DNA from 2 places in the Pigmentiphaga aceris genome. Region 2 is predicted to be linked to the other one. Evidence: predicted binding sites of a transcription regulator. Region 2 holds the regulator's gene; the other holds the start of a gene.
What was found. Region 2 encodes NrdR, which represses ribonucleotide reductase genes. Its sites were predicted from a motif close to CACNANATNTNGTG; they were not measured.
Positions count from the first base shown of each region.

Region 1: a site for NrdR is predicted at 3,180-3,193, ahead of nrdH (glutaredoxin-like protein NrdH). Genes of this name have one in related genera too.

Region 1 covers NZ_CP043046.1:5,382,612-5,391,393, forward strand. Annotated here, with positions in the region: gene nrdE (class 1b ribonucleoside-diphosphate reductase subunit alpha) at 45-2,207, opposite strand; gene nrdI (class Ib ribonucleoside-diphosphate reductase assembly flavoprotein NrdI) at 2,183-2,593, opposite strand; gene nrdH (glutaredoxin-like protein NrdH) at 2,694-2,927, opposite strand; gene FXN63_RS23195 (mannose-1-phosphate guanylyltransferase/mannose-6-phosphate isomerase) at 3,355-4,773, opposite strand; gene pgi (glucose-6-phosphate isomerase) at 5,007-6,572, opposite strand; gene FXN63_RS23205 (phosphomannomutase/phosphoglucomutase) at 6,686-8,098, opposite strand; gene FXN63_RS23210 (oligosaccharide flippase family protein) at 8,335-8,782, shown strand, end outside.
Region 2 covers NZ_CP043046.1:982,316-991,097, forward strand. Annotated here, with positions in the region: gene tyrS (tyrosine--tRNA ligase) at 1-1,263, shown strand, start outside; gene dtd (D-aminoacyl-tRNA deacylase) at 1,271-1,732, shown strand; gene FXN63_RS04070 (YbhB/YbcL family Raf kinase inhibitor-like protein) at 1,793-2,443, shown strand; gene FXN63_RS04075 (histidine phosphatase family protein) at 2,451-3,095, shown strand; ZMP/ZTP riboswitch at 3,134-3,330, shown strand; gene glyA (serine hydroxymethyltransferase) at 3,427-4,674, shown strand; gene nrdR (transcriptional regulator NrdR) at 4,690-5,160, shown strand; gene ribD (bifunctional diaminohydroxyphosphoribosylaminopyrimidine deaminase/5-amino-6-(5-phosphoribosylamino)uracil reductase RibD) at 5,244-6,392, shown strand; gene FXN63_RS04095 (riboflavin synthase) at 6,696-7,310, shown strand; gene FXN63_RS04100 (substrate-binding domain-containing protein) at 7,442-8,245, opposite strand; gene FXN63_RS04105 (LysR family transcriptional regulator) at 8,331-8,782, shown strand, end outside.

The DNA.
Region 1 (8,782 bases), 1.8 Mb from region 2:
GGTTCGCTTTGGCTTTTCTGTTTTGCTTTTTTCGGTCGTCTGACTTACAGGGTGCAGGACACGCAACCTTCGACTTCCGTACCTTCCAGGGCAACCTGGCGCAGGCGGATGTAGTAGATCGTCTTGATGCCCTTGCGCCATGCGTAGATCTGCGACTTGTTGATGTCGCGGGTCGTGGCGGTGTCGCGGAAGAACAGCGTCAGCGACAGGCCTTGGTCCACGTGTTGCGTGGCTTCGGCATAGGTGTCGATGATCTTTTCCGGGCCGATTTCATACGCATCCTGGTAGTACTCCAGGTTGTCGTTGGTCATGAACGGTGCGGGATAGTACACGCGACCGATCTTGCCTTCCTTGCGGATTTCAACCTTCGAGACGATCGGGTGAATGCTCGACGTCGAGTTGTTGATGTAGGAAATCGAACCGGTCGGCGGGACAGCTTGCAGGTTCTGGTTGTACAGGCCGTGCGCCATCACGGATTCGCGCAGCGCGGCCCAGTCTTCCTGGGTCGGGATGGCAATGCCGGCGGCGTCGAACAGGCCTTGCACCTTGGCCGTCTTCGGCAACCAGGTACGGCTGATGTACTTGTCGAAGTACGCACCCGATGCATAGGTCGAATCTTCAAAGCCCTTGAAGACCTGGCCACGCTCGATGGCGATGCGGTTCGATGCCTGAATGGCGTGGAAGGCCACGGTGTAGAAGTAGATGTTGGTGAAGTCCAACCCTTCTTCCGAGCCGTAGAAGATGCGTTCACGCGCCAGGTAGCCGTGCAGGTTCATCTGGCCCAGGCCGATGGCGTGCGACTGTGCATTGCCCTGGTCAATAGAAGGCACCGAACGGATGTGGCTGGCGTCGGACACGGCGGTCAGGCCACGGATGGCGATTTCCACGGTCTTGGCGAAGTCGGGCGAATCCATGGCCAGCGCGATGTTCAGCGAGCCCAGGTTGCACGAGATGTCCTTGCCGATTTCCTTGTACGACAGGTCGTCTTCGTAGATCGTGGGCGTGTTGACCTGCAGGATCTCCGAGCACAGGTTGCTCATGTTGATCCGACCCTTGATCGGGTTGGCGCGGTTCACCGTGTCTTCGAACATGATGTAAGGGTAGCCGGACTCGAACTGGATCTCGGCCAGCGTCTGGAAGAACTCGCGGGCGTTGATCTTGGTCTTGCGGATGCGCGCATCGTTGACCATTTCGCGGTACTTCTCGGTCACACTGATGTCGGCAAACGGCACGCCATACACGCGTTCCACGTCATACGGCGAGAACAGGTACATGTCTTCGTTGCTCTTGGCGAGCTCGAAGGTGATGTCGGGGATGACCACACCCAGCGACAGCGTCTTGATGCGGATCTTCTCGTCGGCGTTTTCGCGCTTGGTGTCGAGGAAACGCAGGATGTCCGGATGATGGGCGTTCAGGTAAACGGCACCCGCGCCTTGACGTGAACCCAGCTGGTTCGCATACGAAAATGCGTCTTCCAGCAGCTTCATGATCGGGATGATGCCCGACGACTGGTTCTCGATCTGCTTGATCGGGGCACCGGCTTCACGGATGTTGGTCAGCAGGAACGCCACACCACCGCCGCGCTTGGACAGCTGCAGGGCGGAGTTGATCGAACGGCCGATCGATTCCATGTTGTCTTCGATGCGCAGCAGGAAGCACGACACGAGTTCGCCGCGCTGCTTCTTGCCACCATTCAGGAAGGTCGGCGTGGCCGGCTGGAAGCGGCCGCTGATGACTTCGTCCACCATTTCGCTGGCCAGCTTGGTGTCGCCGGCAGCCAGCGACATCGCGACCATGCACACGCGATCTTCGTAGCGTTCGAGGTAGCGCTTGCCGTCGAAGGTCTTCAGCGTGTAGCTGGTGTAGTACTTGAACGCACCGAGGAAGGTCTGGAAGCGGAACTTGTGCTTGTAGGCCTGCTCGAACAATCCCTTGATGAACTCCGGCGAGTACTGCGACAGCACGTCGGCTTCGTAATAGCCCTTCTCGACCAGATAACGCAGCTTTTCTTCCAGGTTGTGGAAGAAGACCGTGTTCTGGTTTACGTGCTGCAGGAAGTACTGGCGCGCGGCGAGCTTGTCCTTGTCGAACTGGATGTTGCCACCGTCGTCGAACAGGTTGAGCATCGCGTTCAGCGCGTGGTAGTCGATCTCGGTGTGTCCTGCGGAAGGACGAACCGGGCTCAGGAGATTGCTGCTTGTGTCCAAAATGTCTCTACTCCGTCGCGCACACGTTCCACGTCCTCGGGCGTCCCCAGCAACTCGAAGTTGTAGAGGATCGGTACGTGGCATTTCTGCGCGATGATCCGGCCAGCAGCGCAATACGCCTGGCCAAAATTAGTGTTACCCGCGGCGATCACGCCCCGGATGAAAGATCGATTCCGCTCGTCATTCAGAAATCGGATGACTGGCTTGGGTACAGCGCCTTGCATGCTTCCACCACCATAAGTGGGCACGACGAGCACATAGGGCTCGTCGACTTGAAGCATTTCGGCGTCCGTCGCAATAGGAATACGTTGCGCGGGTAAGCCGACCTTGCCGATAAAACGATGGGTATTTTCTGACTTCGTAGAGAAGTAGACGAGCAGGCTCATGAAGATGTCCGTACAAGCCTGTCATTGGCACCGCTTGCGCGGCCATTCAGGCTTTGATGCGGGGGCCGTTGCGGACCCCGCTCTGGCAAAAACGTCTTGCTTACGCAGCCAGCTGGGCCAGCGCGTTGATCTTGTCGGGACGGAAGCCCGACCAGTGATCCTGACCGGCGATGACCACCGGCACGGATTGGTAACCCAGGCCACGAACGGTCGTGAGCGCGACGTCGTCCAGCGTCAGATCGACTACATCGTAGGCGATGCCTTGCTTGTCGAGCGCGCGGTAGGTGGCAACGCATTGGACGCAAGCGGGCTTGCTGTAAACGATAACGCTCATGATATTCATTCCTTTAGAGTCACGGAATAGTGGTACGCGGGCTTGCCGGCTTGGTCAGGAAACAGACGTGCGAGCTCGCACTGCACCCAGCCTTCCGCTGACGGAAGGAAGTGATGAAATGACGATTTAACCCGGTCGAAATTCTTGGTAGTAACGAAGACTTGCTGAAGCCTTGGGACCTCAAAGGCCTTGCGCCACCTTGGTTTTCGGTGTTTTCCGAGGACTTTGGCGGCGACTTCCAAGACCAAATAATACTACATCTAGTGTCGCCGGCCGGCGGAATATCTACTGATTGATACAAGACAAAGAGCTTGACGCAAGCCTGAACAGGCCAATCGCTAGGCTTGGCGCGGCTTTCCAGCCAGGCATGAAAAAACCCGGCGTGCCATAAGCACGCCGGGTTTACCCTAGTGCTGTATCAGATGCGTCAGTTACGCCCGTAGGTGTCGCTGAAACGCACAATGTCGTCTTCGCCCAGATAGCTTCCCGACTGGATTTCGATCATTTCGAGCGGAATCTTGCCGGGGTTGCGCAGGCGGTGACGAACACCGTGGGGGATGTAGGTCGATTGGTTCTCGGTCAGCAGGAAGGTGTCTTCCCCACGTTCCACTTCGGCCGTGCCACGCACCACAACCCAGTGCTCGGCACGGTGGTGATGCATCTGCAGGCTGAGCGTGCCGCCCGGCTCGACCACGATGCGCTTGACCTGGAAGCGCTCACCCATGTCGATGGAGTCGTACATGCCCCAGGGGCGGTAGACGCGACGGTGCGCACGGGCTTCGGGACGTTCGGCTTTCTTCAGGCGGTCAACGATGGGCTTGACCAGCTGTGCCTGGCGCTTGTCCATCACCAGCACGGCGTCGGGGGTCTCGACGACCACCACATTGTCCACGCCCACGCATGCAACCAGGCGATCGGTGCTGAGCACCACGCAGTCAGATGCGCTTTCCAGCACGACATCACCACGGGTCACGTTGCCGCGAGCGTCTTTGGGGGAAGCTTCCCAGAAGGCGTCCCACGCGCCGACATCGGACCAGCCGCACGACAGGGGCACAACCTTGGTCTTGATATCGGTCTCGGCCAGCTTTTCCATCACGGCGTAGTCGATGGAGTCCGAGGGCGAGGCGGCGAAGGCTTCGGCCTGCACCACGGTGAATGGGCCTTGCACGTCAGCGGCAGCGAAGGCCTGCTCGACGGCGCTGTACATAGCGGGTTGCAACTGGCGTAGCGCCTTCAACCACGTGCTGGCACGCAGCATGAACAGGCCGCTGTTCCATAGGTAGTTGCCGCTGTCGACGTAAGACTGGGCGGTGACGGCATCGGGCTTTTCGACGAACTCTTCGAGATCGCGCAGCGCACCGTCCTTGCCTACGCGCAGGTAGCCGTAGCCCGTTTCGGGGCCGGCCGGCACGATGCCGAAGGTGACGATCAGACCTTGCTCGGCCGATGACAGGCCGGCTTCGATCGCACGGTGGAATGCGTCCAGGTCACCGATCACGTGGTCTGCCGGCATGACCAGCAGGACCGGATCTTCTTCGGCCGTGTGCAGCGCTGCCAGCGTCAGGGCCGGCGCGGTGTTGCGGCCAACCGGCTCGATCAGCACGTGTGCGTGATCCTGGCCCAGCTGGCGCAGCTGTTCGGCAATGATGAAACGGTATTCGTTGTTGCTGACCACCAACGGCGGCAAGCTTTGCGCCGCGGTGAACCCCTCCACGCGCCGGGCGGTAGCCTGGAGCATGGTTTCCTCTCCCATCAAGGGCAGCAACTGCTTGGGATGATGCTCGCGGGATTGCGGCCAAAGGCGCGTTCCCGAACCGCCGGAGAGAATCACGGGTTGAAGCTTGATGGGCACTGGAAGATCCCTGGGGGAAGAGAAAAAACGACGCGCACCCAAAGGTGCGCGTGTCATGAACCGGTAAATGTTACCGCAGGCCCCGACTCCGTGCATCGCTTCGATGTCACGGAGGGTAAGTTCAAGGGGCCAGCAGCCGAGAATGGGTAGCTTGAACGCGACGTTTCAAGGGGAATCCAGGCGTGAAATTCTGAGATGACTTCAAGTCTGAGGTCCCGATACCTGGGTCAAGTACGCAATACGTTGATCCAGTGCGCAGTCGACACGTCGTGCGTGGTGCCAGGCGCTTCACCGTCCAGCTCGCGCCCGATGCCGGCAGCCAGCACCTTGCCGTATTCGACACCCCATTGGTCAAAGGGATTGATGCCCCACAGCACGCCTTGGGTGAAGACCTTGTGTTCGTACATGGCCAGCAAGGCACCCAATGTATAAGGCGTCAGACGGGGCAAGACGATCAGGGTGGACGGCCGGCCGCCCGGGTGCACGCGGTGACGCGCCAACCATTCGGCTTCTTCCGGGTCTTTGGTCATGCGCTTGGTTTCCGCCAACGCGGCATCGAAATCCTTGCCTTGCAGCAGGGCTTCGCGCTGCGCCAGGCAGTTCGCCAGCAACAGACGGTGGTGTTCCGGGTGCGGGTGATCGGCTTCCCGGCAGACGATGAAGTCGACCGGTGCGCCATCGGTACCCTGGTGCAGCCACTGGAAGAAGGTGTGCTGGGCATCGGTGCCGGCCATGCCCCAGACCACCGCCCCGGTGGGTACGGTGGAAGGATTGCCGGCCAGGTCCACGCTTTTGCCCAGGGACTCCATGTCCAGCTGCTGCAAATAGGAAGACAGGAACACCAGGCGCGCGTCGTAGGCAGCAATGTTGAGCGAACCATAGTTCAGCACGCTGCGGTTGGCGACACCTGCCAATGCCAGTTGTACCGGCGCATTGTCTGCCAGCGGCGCGGTGGCGAAGTGCTTGTCCATGGCTTCTGCACCGAACAGCAATCCTTCATAGGCATCGACGCCGATGGCCAGCGCCACCGGCAGGCCAATGGCCGCCCACAGCGAATAGCGGCCACCCACGTAGTCCCAGAACTGGAAGGTGTGCTCGGGCTTGGCCCCGTAGGCGGCGGCAGCCTTGGGGCTGGCCGTGACGGCCACCAAGTGGTCTTTGGGATTTTCCACCCCGCCCTTGCGCAGCCAGTCGAATGCACGTTCGGCGTTGCGCAGGGTTTCCGTGGTGGTGAATGTCTTGGACGACACGATGATCAGTGTCTTGTGCGGGTCGAGCCCGGCCACTGCGCCCTGCACCGCGTGGCCATCGATGTTCGACGCGAAGCGGATGCGGATACGGGTGCCGGTATTGCCGAAGGCACGCACACACAGGCGCGGGCCCCAGTCGCTGCCACCGATCCCGATGTGCACGACCGAGGTGAAACGGCCTTCGGACTGCACCTTGCGGGCAAATTCGATGACTCGTTGGCGCTCGCGCGCCACTTCCGCCGGCGGCTCGCCACTGCGCAGCGCTGTGTGCCAGGCCGCACGATGCTCGGTGGGATTGGCAATGCCGCCTTCGAACAGCGTCTTGCGAGCCTGTTCGAAGTGACGCGCCTTGAGCAGCGCTTCAGCAGCAACTTCAAGTTCGGGAGATTGCACCTGCCCGCTCAGGTCCACGCTCAGGCTGGCGGCCTTGATGACGCGCAGCGACGACGCGCGGCGGTCGGCAAGCGGCACTTGTTTGGCAAACTCGTCCCATTCGGGCACTTCGGTCAGGGGACGAATCTCGGTCGAAAAGGCAGCGGGCATTGAGTGGCCAGTCAGGGTAGGTGCAAGCTCGGGTGGAGCAAGGTCAGTGCGTGGTTCAGCACTTTGGTCAATAGTGGCCGGCGAAAGCCGACGCGCGCCGCGCCGGCCAGCCATCAGAACGGCAACTTGGCGTCAGGCGACACGCGCAGGATCTGCGCGCGGAACACGTCCTGAATGCGCTTCAGGGCGGCGTCGTCATTGGCTTCGAAGCGCAACACCACCACCGGGGTAGTGTTGGACGGACGGGCCAGACCAAAGCCATCGGGGTACTCGGCACGCACGCCGTCGATGGTGATGACTTCCGTTGCGCCTGGGAATTCGCCCTTTTCCTGCAAATCGGCCACCAGGTCGAACTGTTCGCCGTCCCCGGTTTCCAGCTTGAGTTCCGGGGTGGACACGGCTTGCGGCAGCGCTTCCAGCACGGCCGACGGATCAGCCGAGCGCGACAGGATTTCCAGCAGGCGGGCGGCGGCGTACAGGCCGTCGTCGAAACCGTACCAGCGTTCCTTGAAGAACACGTGGCCGCTCATCTCACCTGCCAGCGGTGCGCCGGTTTCCTTCAGCTTGGCCTTGACCAGCGAATGGCCAGTGCGCCACATCAGCGGTTCGCCACCGGCCTTGCGGACTTCTTCGGCCACATAACGGCTGCACTTCACGTCATAGATGATCTGCGCGCCGGGCACGCGGGACAGCACGTCCTTCGCGTACAGGATCAGTTGACGGTCGGGCCAGATGATCTGGCCAGACTTGGTGACCACGCCCAGGCGGTCGCCATCGCCGTCAAAGGCCAGGCCGATCTCGGCGTCGGTTTCACGCAGCGCGCGGGCCACGTCTTCCAGATTGTGCGGGTCGGCCGGATCGGGGTGATGGTTGGGGAAGGTACCGTCCACATCGCAGAACAGTTCCACGGCGGGTGCGCCCAGCGCTTTCATCAGCGCGGGGGCCACTGCACCAGCGATGCCGTTGCCGGCGTCGATGATGACCTTGATCGGACGAGCAAGTTTGACATCGCCGACGATGCGGGCGATGTAGTCCGGCACGATGTCCACGTTGCGGACCGTGCCTTTTTGCAGCGCAGCAACCGGCAGACCGGCTTCGATGCGGGCGCGCAGCGACTGGATCGCGTCGCCGTACAGCGCATCACCGCCGATGACCATCTTGAAACCGTTGTACTGCGGCGGGTTGTGGCTGCCGGTGATGGCGATGCCGGCACCGGTGTCGAGCGTGACGGCGGCGAAGTACACCAGCGGCGTCGGCACCATGCCGATGTCGATGACATTGATGCCGCCTTCGGTCAGGCCCTGGATCAGGGCCGCAGACAAGGCAGGACCGGACAGACGACCGTCACGACCAACCACGACTTCGGTCATGCCGCGCTCGCGCGCCTGTGCGGCGTACGCGCCACCCAGTGCGTAGGCGAATCCGGGGGTCAGCACGGTATCGACCACGCCGCGGATGTCATAGGCCTTGAAGGCGGACGAGAAAGAAGGGCTCTTCGTATCGGGTGCGGTGTACGTGGTAGACAAAGGACTCACCTGAGGGGGTAACAGTTACCGGATTATCGGGCAGGGATGCGCCGATCAGCAGGAAATGTACCGAATACGTGTATCAATTTTTAAGCTGAACCGCATTTCAGGGGTATGGATGCGGGCTTTAGCATCGTATTAATAGTTGCAGCGTAAAATCCGGCGCCAACTGAAACGGAAAACGCCTTGCTCAACTCGTCCATACGCCCCATCGCCGAAGGTAGGCCATCACTGCCATGATGCAGCGCGTATCGACAGGCGTACGTGCGGTAGGCTGGTCCTTGGCGGGTCAGTCGCTGCCTATCGTCTTTGCATTGCTCACCATTCCCTGGCTGCTGCACCAGCTCGGCGATGAGCGCATGGGTTTCATTGCGCTGACCTGGGTGGTGTTCGGCTACATGGGTCTGCTGGACCTTGGTCTGTCCAGGGTAGTGACCCGACAGGTTGCCGTGCTCGACCGCCGGGGAGACATCGCCACGGCAGGTGCCTTGCTCTGGCGGGCACACCGGATTGCACTGACCGCAGCGGTGGTCTTTGTTGTGATCGTGGGCATTGCTGTCTATATATGGTTGTCCGGCGCAAATCGCCTGACGCCTACCGTGGCCCAGGAGGCGCGTGCCGGGCTGCCCTGGCTGATGATCGCCATCCCGGCTGCTGTCGGCTCCAATATATTGAGAAGCGGTG
Region 2 (8,782 bases):
CCGACCAATGATGCCGGCACGCCCGCGCGCGCTGCCAGCGAGCCCGTGCTGTATCCGGTTACTGCCGAGGTCGAACGCGATCTGGCGGTGGTCAAACGCGGTTGTGACGAATTGTTAGTCGAAGCCGATATGCTTCGAAAATTGGCCCGTAGCCGCGCGACCGGCGTGCCGCTTCGCATCAAATTGGGCCTGGATCCGACCGCGCCCGATATCCATCTTGGCCACACGGTGGTGCTCAACAAGCTGCGTCAGCTGCAGGACTTGGGCCATACGGTCATTTTCCTGATTGGCGATTTCACCTCGATGATCGGTGATCCCAGCGGTCGCAATGCCACCCGCCCGCCGCTTACGCCTGAACAGATCGCGATCAACGCGGAGACCTATTACGCCCAGGCCAGCCTGGTGCTGGATCCGGCGCGCACCGAAGTTCGATACAACTCCGAATGGTGCGATCCGCTAGGCGCGCGCGGGATGATCCAGCTGGCCTCGCGTTACACCGTGGCGCGCATGTTGGAACGTGACGATTTCACCAAGCGTTATCGCGGCGGCATCCCGATCTCGGTGCACGAATTCCTGTACCCGCTGATGCAGGGTTACGACTCGGTCGCGCTGAAGTCCGACGTGGAACTGGGCGGCACGGACCAGAAGTTCAACCTGCTGGTCGGGCGTGAACTGCAAAAGGAATACGGACAAGAGCCGCAGTGTGTGCTGACCATGCCGCTGCTGGTGGGGCTGGATGGCGTCGAAAAGATGTCGAAGTCCAAGCACAACTACATCGGTATCTCTGAAGCGCCGGGCGACATGTTCGGCAAGCTGATGTCGATTTCCGACGACCTGATGTGGAAGTATTTCGAGCTGCTGTCGTTCCGTTCGCTGGAAGACATCGCCGGCCTGCGTGCCGAAACCGAGGCCGGTCGCAACCCGCGTGACATCAAGGTCATGCTGGCGCAGGAAATCGTCACGCGTTTCCATTCGACGCAGGCAGCCGAGCAGGCACTGGCCGATTTCGACGCCCGCAGCAAGGGCGCGATCCCCGACGACATCCCGGAACACACGCTGCCCGGTGCGCCGCTGGGCATTCTGGCGGTACTGCGCAGCGCCGGTCTGTGTGCCTCGGGTGCCGAAGCCCAGCGCAACATCGAACAAGGTGGTGTGCGGGTCGAGGGTGCCAAGGTCGAAGACAAGAGCTTGAAGCTGGATGTGGGCACTTACGTGATTCAGGTCGGCAAGCGCAAGTTTGCCCGGGTGACGGTCACCGGATGACCGAGGCATGATCGCCTTGATCCAGCGGGTTGCCGAGGCCAGTGTCATCGTGGACGGCGAGCGGGTAGGTGAGATCGGCGCAGGCCTGCTTGCGCTGGTCTGCGCCGAACGCGATGACACCCCGCGCGATGCCGACGCCTTGTTGGAAAAGATGCTGGCCTACCGCATCTTTGCCGATGAGCGCGGCCGCATGAACAAGTCGCTGCGTGACGTGGCTGGCAATTTGCTGCTGGTGCCGCAGTTCACGCTGGCCGCAGATACGCGTTCAGGCACGCGTCCCAGTTTCACGCCGGCCGCCGCCCCGGATGATGCCCGTCGACTGTTTGACCATACGGTCGTGCAGGCGAGGGCGCAAAACGGGTTAGGCTTGATACAAACGGGTATTTTCGGCGCGCACATGAAGGTGGCGCTGGTAAACGACGGCCCGGTAACCTTTTGGTTGAGTACACGCGGTCGCCAGGTCTCTTGAACGTATTCAAGCGGCCTTGAGCGTCCATGACGTAACCCGATATGGCACAGGAGCGCAGCAATGAAACTCTGGAGCGAATCTTTTTCGGATGGACAACCGATCCCGGCGCGTTACGCGTTTGGTCGGATTGACGAAAAGAACCATGTCGGCCTGGCCGATAACTTGAACCCGCAGCTGATCTGGGATGAGGTGCCAGCGGGCACACGTTCGTTTGTCGTACTGGTTCATGACTTCGATGTGCCCACCAAGGGTGACGACGTCAACCATGAAGACCGTGAAGTGCCGGCAGACCTGCCGCGCACCGACTTCTTCCATTGGGTGCTGGTCGACCTGCCCGCCGATGCGCGTGAGATCGAAGAGGGTGAATTCAGCAATGAAGTGACCCCGCGCGGCAAGGGTGGCCCGATGGCACCCCGCGATGCCCGCCAGGGTCTGAACGATTACACCGGCTGGTTCTCTGGCGATCACGACATGAGCGGCCAGTATTTCGGCTACGACGGCCCGTGCCCCCCGTGGAACGATTCGCTGATCCACCACTACGTGTTCACGCTGTACGCGCTGGATGTCGATCGCGTACCGCTCGACGGTGTCTTCAGCGGCACCGATGTCCGTCGTGCCATCGACAAGCATGTCTTGGCCCAGGCGGCATTCACCGGCACCTATACCCTTAATCCAAGGCTGGCTCCTACCCAGATCGCCAGCGATGAGTGAGCGTTGAATGAGTGAACTTTGGTTGATCCGTCATGGCGAGACGGACTGGAATCGCACCCGTCGCATGCAGGGCTCGCTGAACGTGGGCCTGAATGCGCTGGGGCGCAGCCAGGCCGATCAGGTGGCGGCGCGCCTGGGCACGCTGGCGGCAAGCGAAACTTTCCATGCGATCTACAGCAGTGACCTGGACCGGGCGCACACCACCGCCAAGCCGGCGGCGGCTGCGCTGGGCCTGGAGATCACGCTGGACCCCGGTCTGCGCGAACGCAATTACGGGGTAATGCAGGGGCTGGATCGGCAGGAAATCGATCTGCTGCTGCCGGAAGCCGCTGCGGCCTGGAAAAGCCGCGACCCGGATCGTGAGATCCCGGGAGGCGAAACCCTGCGTGCTTTCCACGACCGGGTGGTCGGTACACTGGCCCGCATCGGGGTCGCGCACCGTGGTCAGCGGGTGCTGATCTTCACGCACGGTGGGGTGCTGGATATCGCTTACCGCCACGCCACCGGCGTGGGGTTTGCAGCCGAGCGCAATCACTTGCTGCTGAACGCCAGCATCAACCGCATCGTGCTCGACAGCGATACCTGGCAGGTCGTGGAATGGGCCAATGACAGTCATTTGACCGAAGCTGCTGACGAAGTATCGCCGTATTGAGCGAGTGCTTGGCACAGTGCTAGAATCACGTGATTGCCTTTACCCTGCGTAACTGGCGAAAAGGGGGCGTGGCCATGGTGGCTGACGGTTGACTGTCAGACCAAGCATCGGCTGCAAGCCTTTTGTGGATCACCACAAGGAAGCGCAGGGATAGACGAGGTTAGGCTTAAGACCGGGCTTTTTTCAGGCTGGTTGTACGCGGAATCTTGTCACGCCGTTCGCCTGGGCAGCCGTAGGCAGCTTCACATGCGCGATGGCGCATGTGGAAATTGCGGCTGGCCGGCACCATCAGGAACACCGGCCCGCCCTCCTCGCACAGGAAGGAACCGTTATGTTCGATCGCAAGCGCACTATCTCCATCGTTGACCCGGAACTGTGGTCCGCCATCCAGAAAGAAGACGTGCGCCAAGAGCAGCACATCGAGCTGATCGCGTCCGAGAACTACACCAGCCCCGCCGTGATGGAAGCGCAGGGCACGCAACTCACCAACAAGTACGCCGAAGGCTACCCGGGCAAGCGCTATTACGGTGGCTGCGAGTTTGTCGACATCGTCGAACAACTGGCCATCGATCGCCTGAAGAAGCTGTTCGGCGCTGAAGCCGCCAACGTGCAACCCAACTCGGGTTCGCAAGCCAACCAGGGCGTGTACCTGGCTGTGCTGAAGCCGGGCGACACCGTCTTGGGCATGAGCCTGGCCGAAGGCGGTCACCTGACCCACGGTTCCTCGGTCAACGCGTCTGGCAAGCTGTACAACTTCGTGTCCTACGGCCTGAACGCCGACGAAGCCATCGATTATGACCAGGTCGCCGCATTGGCTGCCGAGCACAAGCCGAAGCTGATCGTCGCAGGCGCATCGGCCTACGCGCTGCGTATCGACTTCGAGCGCTTCGCCAAGATCGCCAAGGATGTCGGCGCCTACTTCATGGTCGACATCGCCCACTACGCAGGCCTGGTTGCCGGTGGTGCCTACCCGAACCCGGTGCCGCACGCCGACTTCGTCACGTCCACCACGCACAAGTCGCTGCGCGGTCCGCGCGGTGGCGTGATCATGATGAAGGCCGAGCACGAGAAGATGATCAACTCGGCAATCTTCCCCGGCTTGCAAGGCGGCCCGCTGGAACACGTCATCGCCGGTAAGGCCGTGGCCTTCCTGGAAGCGCTTGACCCGTCGTGGAAGGACTACGCCGAGCAAGTCGTGAAGAACGCCAAGGTGATGGCCGACACGCTGACCAAGCGCGGTCTGCGCATTGTGTCGGGCCGCACGGAAAGCCACGTCATGCTGGTTGACCTGCGTGCCAAGGGCATCACCGGCAAGGAAGCGGAAGCCGTGCTGGGCCAGGCGCACATCACGACCAACAAGAACGCCATCCCGAACGACCCGGAAAAGCCTTTCGTCACCAGCGGCATCCGTCTGGGCACGCCGGCCATCACCACGCGTGGTTTCAAGGAAGCCGAAACCGAGCTGACCGCAAACCTGATCGCCGATGTGCTGGACAACCCGCGCGACGAAGCCAACATCCTGGCCGTGCGTGCAAAGGTTGAAGCCCTGACCGGCAAGTTCCCGGTCTACGGCGGCTGATCCAGGCTCACACGTATGAAGTGTCCTTTCTGCGGGAACGATGAAACCCAGGTGGTCGACAGCCGGCCCCTGGAGGAAGGCGATGCCATCCGCAGACGCAGGCGCTGTGCCGCCTGCGACCGGCGCTTCACGACGTTCGAGCGGGCCGAACTCGTCATGCCTTGGGTGGTCAAGCGCAATGGCAACCGGACTGAGTTCGACCCCTCGAAGCTGCGCAGCAGCATGTCGCTTGCCTTGCGCAAGCGGCCGGTTTCTGCCGATCAGCTGGAAGCGGCGCTGGCGCGCATCGAAGAGGCGCTTCGCACCTCTGGTGTACGCGAGCTGCCGTCCGAGAAGGTCGGCGAACTGGTCATGAAAGAACTGCAAGGACTCGACAAGATCGCCTACGTGCGCTTTGCGTCGGTCTACCGGAATTTTGAACACATCGACGCCTTTGCCGATGTGGTGCGCGAGATGCAGGGTCCCCCCAATCCGTCGGGGCACTGACATGCGCTACCTCTCCACGTCCGCAAGGTTCGCAAGCCCTCTGAACAGGCTGCCGGCCCGTGCGGGGGCGGAGTGATCTCCCTATGAGCAATACCGTGCTTGCGTCCCCGCAAGATCAAGCCTGGATGCGCCACGCGCTGGCGCTGGCTGAAAAGGTCATGTTCACCACCACGCCGAATCCGCGCGTGGGCTGCGTGATCGTGAAAGACGAACGGGTGATCGGTGAGGGCGCAACCCAACCGCCCGGCGGCCCGCATGCCGAAGTGGTCGCCCTGCGCGATGCCGAATCGCGCGGCGAGTCGGTGGCCGGGGCCACGGTCTATGTCACGCTGGAACCCTGCAATCACTTTGGTCGCACGCCGCCTTGCGTCAATGCCTTGCTGGCCGCGATGCCGGCACGTGTTGTGGTTGCCATGGGCGATCCGAATCCCCTGGTCAACGGACATGGCCTGGCCCGCTTGCGTGCTGCCGGCATCACGGTCGATACCGGCGTCTGCCTGGATGAAGCGCTGGCACTGAACGTCGGTTTTGTCGCCCGCATGCATCGTGGTTCACCCTGGGTGTGGATGAAACTGGCGTCGTCGCTGGACGGCCGCAGTGCCTTGCACAACGGCAAGTCGCAATGGATCACCGGTGAGGCCGCGCGCGCCGATGGTCATGTCTGGCGGGCGCGCAGCTGCGCGGTGCTGACCGGCATCGGCACCGTGCTGGCCGATGACCCGCAAATGAATGTGCGCCACGTGGCCACGCCACGCCAGCCGCGCAAGATCGTGGTTGATGCGCAATTGCTGCTCCCCGAAACCGCGCGCCTGCTGGATGACACCCCCACCTGGATCTTCACGGCGCGCACCGATGCCGCGAAAGCCGCGCGTCTGGCCGATCGCAATGTGCAGGTCATCGAACTGCCCGATGGTCGTGGCAAAGTGGACTTGCCCGCCATGTTCCGCTGGCTGGGTGAAAACGACATCAACGAAGTCCACGTGGAAGCGGGCGAAAAGCTTAATGGCTCGCTGCTGCGCGAGGATTGCATCGACGAACTGCTGAGTTATCTGGCACCGGTGCTGCTGGGCGATGCCGCAGGCGTGGCGCGTCTGCCGGTGCTGGAATCTTTGGACGACGTCCGGCGTTTTGCATTCACCGACGTAATGGCGGTGGGGCAGGACGTAAGGCTGCGCGCGCGCGTGGACGAAAACTGGCTGGCGCTGCGCGAGGCGGTGTCGCTGCTGGGTTGAGCGAGACGTCGTTGCGGTGTGATCGGACTTCTCACCACGCTGTCCCGCACGAGCAGTCGCACGCTTGGTCGAATTCGTGTGCAGGGTCGCACTTGCTTCATGGGTGAACGTCCGCATCTGAATACCCGCAGCTGAATTTCGCAATTGAACATTCGCAACTGAACATCCGCAACTATCTACCCGCATCTGAACGCCTGCATCAGCAGGTGTTCTGCCGCCAATGCGTCATCGGCCTCGTGTCTTGACGACATCCTGGCAATGCCCATCACGCTTGCGCCCCGAGGCGCTTGAAAGGACTACATCGTGTTTACCGGAATCGTCGCGGCTGTGGGCCGTATCAAGCAGATCGACGCCCTGGGCGACTCGCCCGATGCCGGCGTGCGACTGGTGGTGGATGCTGGCGGGCTGGACTTGTCCGACGTGCAACTGGGCGACTCAATCGCGATCCAGGGCGCGTGCATGACGGTCGTATCGCAAGACGCCTCCGGTTTCACCGTGGACGTGTCGCGCGAAAGCCTTAGCCTGACGGCCGGACTGGATGCGGTCGGCGACGTGAACTTGGAAAAAGCGCTGCGCCTGAATGATCGCCTGGGCGGTCACCTGGTGTCGGGCCACGTGGATGGCCTGGGCACGGTGCAGCGCTTTGAGCCGGTGGGTGAATCGCATGAATTGGTAGTGCGCGCGCCGAAGGACCTTGGCCGGTTCCTGGCTTACAAAGGGTCCATCGTCATCAATGGCGTGAGCCTGACGGTGAATTCCGTGGAAGACGGCCCGGAAGGTTGCGATGTCAGCATCAACCTGATCCCGCACACCATTGAAGTGACGACCCTGCGCCACTTGAAGGCAGGCAACCGGGTAAACCTGGAGATCGATTTGATTGCCCGGTATGTCGAACGGATGCTGAACGCGCCGAAATGATATTGGCGTGGCGGGAATGTTGAGTATGAGCTGAATAAAAAATGTCTGGTTTGAATAACCCGCATTGATGAATTCAGATGCCAATAAAAACGCCCTTCGAATTTCGAAGGGCGTTTCAGCAATCAGGCTGCTTATTTAGCTTTGTGCGGTGCTGGGTCCAGACCAGTACGCTTGATCTGATCCACCACGTCCGGCGAGGACAGATAATCCACCAGCGCCTTGGCCGCTGCTGGCTGTGCGGTGTTGCTCACGACGCCCGCAGAAAATGCGGTGATTTGCTGGGCGGCGTCGGGCAGCGGGCCGACAATATCGATACCCGTCACCGGTTTAAGCTCGGACATTTGCTGGAAACCGATTTCGGCGTCACCGCGGGCAACGATATGGCCCACCGGATCGCCTGGAATCATGCGCGCCTTGCCCTTCAGTTGTTCCTCGATGCCCAGGCGCTTGAACAGCACGGTAGACAGGTAAACGCCGCTGGCGCTGTCGGAATACGCAATGGATTTGGCGTTCAGCAACGTCGTCTTCAGCGCATCAACGCTAGAGATATCAGGCTGTGGGGCACCTGCCTTGACCGCCATGCCGATGCGCGACAGCGCAAGCACTTCGTGATCGGTTTTCGATACCTTGCCTTGGTCGATCAGGCGCTGAAGCGAGTCACCCACCATGATGACGACGTCGATGGTTTCACCTCGGTTCAGTCGGTTTGGAATGGCTTCTTTGGTATCGCCCATTGATGGGCCCCAACCCGAAATCAGTTTGTGCCCGGTCTTTTGTTCAAACCCAGGTGCAAGCTGTTTGTAAGCTGCGGCGAATCCGCCTGAACTGACGACATATAAATCGGCGGCAAAGCTTGTGCTGCTGGCCACGCAGATTGCGACGGCCAGTACGGTCTGCTTGACCCGTTTTCCCAGGGTGATGGCATTGATTGTCATTTTTGTAGCCTGAAGGTAGGTTCTTGCCATGGTGCGCAAAAAAGTTTAAAAGGTGAAATGCAATTAATCTAACGATTGATAATTTATGCGCATCAATATTGAAACTGGCGAATTACTGGCTTTTATCGCGGTAGCCAAGCAATCCAGTTTCAAGGCCGCTGCTGAAGGTTTGTTTATCTCTCAGCCAGCCTTAAGCCGGCGTATTGAAAATCTTGAAAACTCGCTTCAGGAACGGCTTTTCGAACGGACCACCCGCAGGGTGTCGCTGACGGCGGCTGGCAAGCTGTTCCTGGTCCACGCACAGGCCGTGATCGAAGAGCTTGAACTGGGCATTCGAAGCATTGAGCTTGGCACCGCGCAACGCCGTGAACACGTCACGGTGGCCTGCGTGCCCTCGGTTGCCAACCACCTGCTGCCGCAGGTATTGAAGCGTTATGCCACCGAGCACCCGAACGTCAGGGTGAAGATCATCGATGAAAGCGCAACCGATGTGCTGGAGAGCGTGCGAAGCGGCGAGGCCGACTTCGGCATCAATTT